Regions from separate parts of the Pseudomonas khavaziana genome, predicted to be linked through region 2. Evidence: predicted binding sites of a transcription regulator. Region 2 holds the regulator's gene; the other holds the start of a gene.

Region 1 (3,640 bases), 1.2 Mb from region 2:
AGCAGGGTCTTACCGGTGCCCGGGGGGCCACTGAACAACAGGTTATGCGCGCCGGCCGCGGCGATCAGCAGCGCACGCTTGGCCGCCAATTGGCCCTGTACTTCGATCAGGTCCGGGTAGGGTTGGTTCAAATACAGCAGGCCGTCGGATGTGTAGGGTTCAATCGGCACGTGTCCATTCAGGTGCGCCACCACCTGCAGCAAATGATCCACGGCGATCACTTTCAACCCAGACGCCAGGCACGCTTCCTCGGCATTGGCTCGGGGCACTATCACGGTGCGCCCAGCCTTGCGCGCTGCCAGTGCTGCCGGCAACACACCCTTTACCGCCCGCACCTCACCGGATAGCGCCAGCTCTCCCAGGCACTCCACCTCATCGAGCATCATCGCCGGCACTTGCACGCTGGCCGCGAGGATCCCCAGGGCAATCGCCAAATCAAAACGCCCGCCGTCCTTGGGCAGGTCGGCGGGCGCGAGGTTGAGGGTGATGCGACGTGCTGGGTATTGCAGCGCCGAATTCAGGATGGCACTGCGCACGCGGTCTTTGCTCTCTTTCACCGCCGTCTCCGGCAAACCCACCAGTGTCAGTGATGGCAGACCATTGGCCATATGCACTTCGACGGTGACGGCAGGGGCTTCGACGCCGAGCTGGGCGCGACTGTGGACGATGGCGAGGGACATGCTCGTTCCTTGAAAGGGAGGGCCGCTTCCTGCGGGTTCTTCAAGGGTAGACGAGGGGGGAAGAGCGAGGCGGGGAAGGTTTTACAGAACGTATCCGTGGTGCAATGCATAACAAATGTGGGAGGGGGCTTGCTCCCGATGGCGATGCATCAGCCAATATTAATAGCGACTGACACACTGCTATCGGGGGCAAGCCCCCTCCCACGTGGACTGCGTTTATTCAGCCGACGTTGGCGTCAGCCGCGCTTCCAGTTCTGCCACTTTCGCCTCCAGGCTCTCCAATCGCGCACGCGTGCGGGCGAGCACCACCATCTGGCTATCGAATTCTTCGCGACTGACCAGGTCGAGCTTGCTGAAGCCGCTTTGCAGCAGGGCCTTGAACTGGCTTTCGATTTCATTGCGGGGCAGCGGGGTGTCGCCGCTGAACAGGCGAGAGGCGTGGCCGCTCAGGGCGTCGAGGAAGTCTTTGGGCGCGAGCATGGGAAGTAGTCCGGAAAACAGTTGGCCGGCAGTGTATCACGCAGCGTCTATAGTCTTTTCACGTCCCCGCTGCGCACGCTTTTCGCGCAGTGGGGCGGGCAGTCGCGCACTGTTTTGATGCGCATTGCCGCCGCGCAAACGCCTCGAGAGTGGGCACAAGTGGGCAAAGGACTGTTTTCAGTGGCTTTTACGGAGCTGGCAAGGTTTCTGCTTAGACGATCATGACCCATGCACTGACGCAGTCGCTGTGACGAATGCAGTGCGCCGAGGGATCAGGGGGTAAAGGTTTCGTCACCAGTGGTTCGCTGGCGTCGTGACGGCATATGCCGAGGCGACGATGCGTTACAAAGCCAGGCGCTGCGCTTAGACTTGAGACGGGTTTGTTTTCCTGGGGCAAGTCCACCAATTCGGGAGAGAGTTTTCATGAAGCTAGTCACTGCCATCATCAAGCCGTTCAAGTTGGACGATGTACGCGAGTCACTGTCCGAGATCGGCGTGCAGGGCATTACCGTTACTGAGGTCAAGGGCTTCGGTCGGCAGAAGGGTCATACCGAGCTGTATCGCGGCGCGGAATACGTGGTCGATTTCCTGCCGAAGGTGAAGATCGATGTCGCCATTGACGACAAGGATCTTGATCGGGTTATCGAGGCGATAACCAAGGCGGCCAACACCGGCAAGATCGGTGACGGCAAGATCTTCGTGGTCAATCTGGAACAGGCTATTCGCATCCGTACCGGCGAAACCGATACCGACGCAATCTAAGCCGCCAAACCCCAACGCCCCAGGAGAAAACAATATGACTCTGCGTAAATTCGCAGGGCTCGGAGCCCTGCTGTCCATCGTAATGCCAGGCCTGGCCATGGCGGCAGATGAAGTGGCTGCTCCAGTCCTCAATTCCGGCGACACTGCCTGGATGCTGACCGCCACCGCACTGGTGCTGTTCATGACCATCCCTGGCCTGGCGCTGTTCTACGGCGGCATGGTCCGCTCCAAGAATATCCTGTCGGTGATGATGCAGTGCTTTGCCATCACTGGACTGATCAGCATCCTGTGGGTCGTCTACGGCTACAGCATCGCGTTCGATACCACCGGTATGGAACAGGGCGTGGTCAATTTCAATTCCTTCTTCGGCGGCATGGGCAAGGCGTTCCTGGCGGGTGTCACCCCGGCCAGCATTACCGGGCCTGCGGCGCTGTTTCCGGAAGCGGTGTTCATCACCTTCCAGATGACCTTCGCCATCATCACCCCAGCGCTGATCGTCGGTGCTTTCGCCGAGCGTATGAAGTTCTCCGCGATGCTGATCTTCATGGCGATCTGGTTCACCCTGGTCTATGCGCCGATCGCGCACATGGTCTGGAGCGGCAACGGTGGCCTGATGTGGGACTGGGGTGTGCTGGACTTCGCCGGCGGCACCGTCGTGCATATCAACGCTGGTGTGGCTGGCCTGGTGGCGTGCATCGTGCTCGGCAAGCGCAAAGGCTTCCCGACCACCCCCATGGCACCGCACAACCTGGGTTATACCCTGGTGGGCGCGGCCATGCTGTGGATCGGCTGGTTCGGTTTCAACGCCGGCTCCGCCGCGGCGGCCAACGGCACTGCGGGCATGGCGATGCTGGTTACCCAGATCGCCACCGCCGCTGCGGCACTGGGCTGGATGTTTGCCGAGTGGATCACCCACGGTAAACCAAGCGCACTGGGGATCGCCTCGGGCGTGGTGGCCGGCCTGGTCGCTGTCACACCAGCCGCTGGCACCGTGGGACCGATGGGCGCCTTGGTGATCGGCCTGGTCGCTGGTGTGGTGTGCTTCTTCTGTGCTACCAGCCTCAAGCGCAAGCTCGGCTATGACGACTCCCTGGACGCCTTTGGCGTACACGGTATCGGCGGCATCGTCGGCGCGATCCTCACCGGTGTGTTTGCAGCCCCCGCCCTGGGCGGCTTCGGCACCGTGACGGACATTGCTGCCCAAGTCTGGATCCAGTGCAAAGGCGTCGGCTTCACTGTGATCTACACGGCGATCGTGACCTTCGTCATCCTCAAGGTACTGGACATGGTCATGGGCCTGCGTGTCACCGAAGAGGAAGAGGCTGTAGGCCTCGACCTGGCGCAACACAACGAGCGCGGCTACAACTTGTAAGCACAAGAAAAAAAGATGCCCGGCTTGCCGGGCATTTTTTTGCGTGGCGTTTGTCTGTGGCTAAAGGTGCGTGGGTTTTTTGTCGACTTTGTGATGGGATCCACGCGGCACTTTCAAGGGTGCAAATGTCTTACAGCTATGAAGGCGTATTCGGCACTTTGTTTTTTCCCAGAGCGCGCTAGAATGCGCGCCGATGGGCGGAGAACTATATGTGGCAACAGACCCTGATTACCCTGCGGGCCAAGCCCCGGGGCTTTCATCTGGTAACGGACGAGTTGCTTGCCGGCTTGCCTGAATTAAAGGCGTGTCGTGTGGGCCTGTTGCATCTGTGGCTGCAGCACACCTC
Region 2 (3,640 bases):
TATTTTGCTCGGTCTGGGCGCAGCACTGGGAAGCGTGAGCGCCTGGGCTCTGCCGAACGATAGCCAGCAACCGATCCACATCTCGGCTGACGATGCTCAGCTGGATGACAAACAAGGTGTTGCCACCTACACCGGCGGCGTGATCATCACCCAGGGCTCGATGAAGATCACCGGTAATACGGTGACCCTGACGCGTACCCAGGCCGGCGATATCGATGTCGTGACCTCAGTGGGCAACCTCGCTTACTTCGAACAGAAGCAGAAGGCAGAAGATCCAGGCCCGATGAAGGGCTACGGCAAGACCATTCAATACCATGCCCAGCAAAATCGCATTGTATTGATCGACCAGGCCAAGGTGCTGAGCGCCGACGGCAACTCGACCGAAGGCGAGAAAATCGTCTACAACACCCAGACCCAGGTCGCCCAGGCCGGTCGCGCCAATGGCAACAAGGTCACCGCACCTCGTCCGCGTATCGACATGGTTATCCAGCCGAAGAAGAAGGCCGAGTAATGGCGACCCTGAAAGCCCAGCACCTGGCCAAGGCCTATAAAAGCCGCCAGGTTGTACGTGACGTCAGCCTGTCGATCGACAGCGGCCAGATCGTCGGCTTGCTCGGCCCCAATGGTGCCGGCAAGACCACCTGTTTCTATATGATCGTCGGGCTGGTCCAAGCCGACCAGGGTCGGGTATTGATAGACGATCTGGATGTCAGCCACCAGCCAATGCATGGTCGTGCGCGGGCAGGTATCGGCTATCTTCCGCAAGAAGCGTCGATCTTCCGTAAACTGTCGGTGGCCGACAACATCATGGCGATCCTGGAGACCCGCAAGGAACTCGATCGCGATGGCCGCCGCAAAGAGCTGGAAAGCCTGCTGCAGGAATTCCACATCAACCACATTCGCGACAACCTCGGCATGAGCCTGTCCGGTGGCGAGCGTCGTCGCGTGGAAATCGCCCGCGCCCTGGCGACCGCACCGAAGTTCATCCTGCTGGATGAACCGTTTGCCGGTGTCGACCCGATCTCGGTGGGCGATATCAAGCAGATCATCCACCACCTCAAGGCCAAGGGCATTGGTGTACTGATCACCGACCACAACGTGCGTGAAACCCTCGATATCTGCGAAACTGCCTATATCGTCAACGATGGCCAGCTGATTGCCGAAGGCGATGCCGAGACTATCCTGGCCAACGAGCTGGTCAAGGAAGTGTATCTGGGTCACGAGTTCCGCCTGTAGGCGCAGTGGTTTCGCGCCTTTCCCGGGAGCGCGCAGGAGTCAATAGAAACCTTAGTTTTTTTATTGTTACCGCGCTCTAGGCAAAGGCCCCGAGATCAGGCATATAATTTGCTTATGTTTGGCGCTCACGCGCCCTGTCGTGGATGGCGCATTGCGCCGGCGAATAAGGTGTTAAGCCCCTGCCATGAAACCATCGCTAGTCCTGAGAATGGGCCAGCAGCTGACGATGACACCGCAGCTGCAACAGGCCATCCGCCTGCTCCAATTGTCGACCCTGGACCTGCAACAGGAAATCCAGGAGGCCCTGGAGTCCAATCCGATGCTCGAACGCCAGGAAGAAGGCGACGACTTCGACAATGCCGACCCGCTGGCCGATAACATCGAGCAAAAACCCAACCCCGATGTGCAGGAACCCTCCTATCAGGAAACCGCCCCTACGGTGGATAACCTCGAGGACGGCGAATGGAACGAACGCATTCCCAACGAGCTTCCCGTGGATACTGCATGGGAGGACGTGTACCAGACCAGCGCCAGCAGCCTGCCGAGCAATGATGATGACGAGTGGGACTTCACCACCCGCACCTCTGTCGGCGAAAGCCTGCAGAGCCACCTGCTGTGGCAGCTCAACCTGGCACCGATGTCCGACACCGATCGCCTGATCGCAGTCACCCTGATTGACTGCATCAACAACCAGGGCTACCTGGACGAAACCCTCGACGAAATCCTAGAGGCCTTTGACCCTGAGCTGGACATCGAGCTGGACGAAATCGAAGCCGTCCTGCATCGCATCCAGCAATTCGAGCCCGCAGGCATTGGCGCCCGCACCCTCAGCGAGTGCCTGCTGCTGCAACTGCGCCAACTGCCGGCCAAAACGCCTTGGTTGGCCGAAGCCAAACGCCTGGTGTCGGACTACATCGATCTGCTGGGCAGTCGCGACTACAGCCAGCTGATGCGCCGCATGAAGCTCAAGGAAGACGAGTTGCGCCAGGTCATCGAGCTGGTGCAGAGCCTCAACCCGCGCCCCGGCTCGCAGATCGAATCCAGCGAGGCCGAATATGTCGTCCCGGATGTGATCGTGCGCAAGGACAACGAACGCTGGCTGGTCGAGTTGAACCAGGAATCGGTACCCCGTCTGCGGGTCAACCCGCAATACGCCGGTTTTGTGCGCCGCGCCGATACCAGCGCCGACAATACCTTCATGCGCAACCAGCTGCAGGAAGCGCGCTGGTTCATCAAGAGCCTGCAAAGCCGCAACGAGACCTTGATGAAGGTCGCGACCCAGATCGTCGAGCACCAACGCGGTTTCCTGGAATACGGCGACGAAGCCATGAAGCCTCTGGTCCTGCACGATATCGCCGAAGCGGTCGGCATGCATGAATCGACGATTTCCCGGGTAACCACGCAGAAATTCATGCATACCCCACGGGGTATTTATGAGCTGAAATACTTTTTCTCCAGCCACGTCAGCACCTCCGAGGGCGGTGAATGCTCCTCCACGGCGATCCGCGCGATCATCAAAAAACTGGTTGCCGCGGAAAATCAGAAAAAGCCGTTGAGTGACAGCAAGATCGCTGGTTTACTGGAGGCACAAGGCATTCAGGTCGCCCGTCGAACCGTCGCCAAGTACCGCGAGTCCCTTGGGATCGCGCCTTCCAGCGAGCGTAAGCGTTTGATGTGACGGGCAGGCCACAGCGTTCCAGTGGCAGGCGTTTTGCCTGCCGCTTTATGCACTGGCAACGAAGGAGAAGCTGTATGCAAGTCAACATCAGTGGACACCAACTTGAAGTCACCAAGCCCCTGCGTGAGTACACCGAGAGCAAGCTGAACAAGCTTGCGGGGCATTTTGACAAGATCACCAACGTGCAGGTCATCATGGAGGTCGATAAGCTCAAGCAGAAAATCGAGGCAACCCTCCACGTACCGAATGCGAAGCTCGTTGCCAATGCAGAACATGAAGACATGTACGCGGCGATTGACTCGCTCTACGACAAGCTCGACCGCCAACTCATAAAGCATAAGGAAAAGAATCTGCACCTGATGCAAGGTACAGGTCGTTAACTCTCCCCCCATGATCCGACTTGAAACCATCCTGACCCCCGGCCGTTCCCTTGTGAACGCGCCGGGCGGCAGCAAGAAGAAAGCCCTCGAGCAAATTGCCAACCTGATCAGTAGCCAAGTGCCTGAACTGGAGATGCAAGATGTCTTCGAGGCCCTGATTGCCCGTGAAAAACTCGGTTCGACCGGTTTTGGCAACGGCATTGCGATTCCCCATTGCCGCCTTAAAGGCTGCGACACGCCTGTCAGTGCGCTGCTGCATTTGGAAAAACCCATCGATTTCGACGCCATCGATGGCGCCCCGGTCGACCTGCTGTTCGTGCTGCTGGTCCCGGAAGCTGCCACCGAT

What was found. Region 2 encodes sigma-54, which starts transcription at its own class of promoters, with help from an activator protein. Its sites were predicted from a motif close to ANTGGCATNNANNTTGCTNT; they were not measured.
Region 1: glnK (P-II family nitrogen regulator) is a predicted target of sigma-54. The motif match lies at 1,355-1,374, and genes of this name have one in related genera.

Annotation. Positions count from the first base shown of each region.
Region 1 covers NZ_CP129946.1:6,327,752-6,331,391, reverse strand. Annotated here, with positions in the region: gene QYQ93_RS28420 (YifB family Mg chelatase-like AAA ATPase) at 1-680, opposite strand, end outside; gene QYQ93_RS28415 (accessory factor UbiK family protein) at 897-1,160, opposite strand; gene glnK (P-II family nitrogen regulator) at 1,584-1,922, shown strand; gene QYQ93_RS28405 (ammonium transporter) at 1,957-3,294, shown strand; gene QYQ93_RS28400 (secondary thiamine-phosphate synthase enzyme YjbQ) at 3,504-3,640, shown strand, end outside.
Region 2 covers NZ_CP129946.1:1,223,065-1,226,704, reverse strand. Annotated here, with positions in the region: gene lptA (lipopolysaccharide transport periplasmic protein LptA) at 1-511, shown strand, start outside; gene lptB (LPS export ABC transporter ATP-binding protein) at 511-1,236, shown strand; gene QYQ93_RS05370 (RNA polymerase factor sigma-54) at 1,421-2,914, shown strand; gene hpf (ribosome hibernation-promoting factor, HPF/YfiA family) at 2,989-3,294, shown strand; gene ptsN (PTS IIA-like nitrogen regulatory protein PtsN) at 3,305-3,640, shown strand, end outside.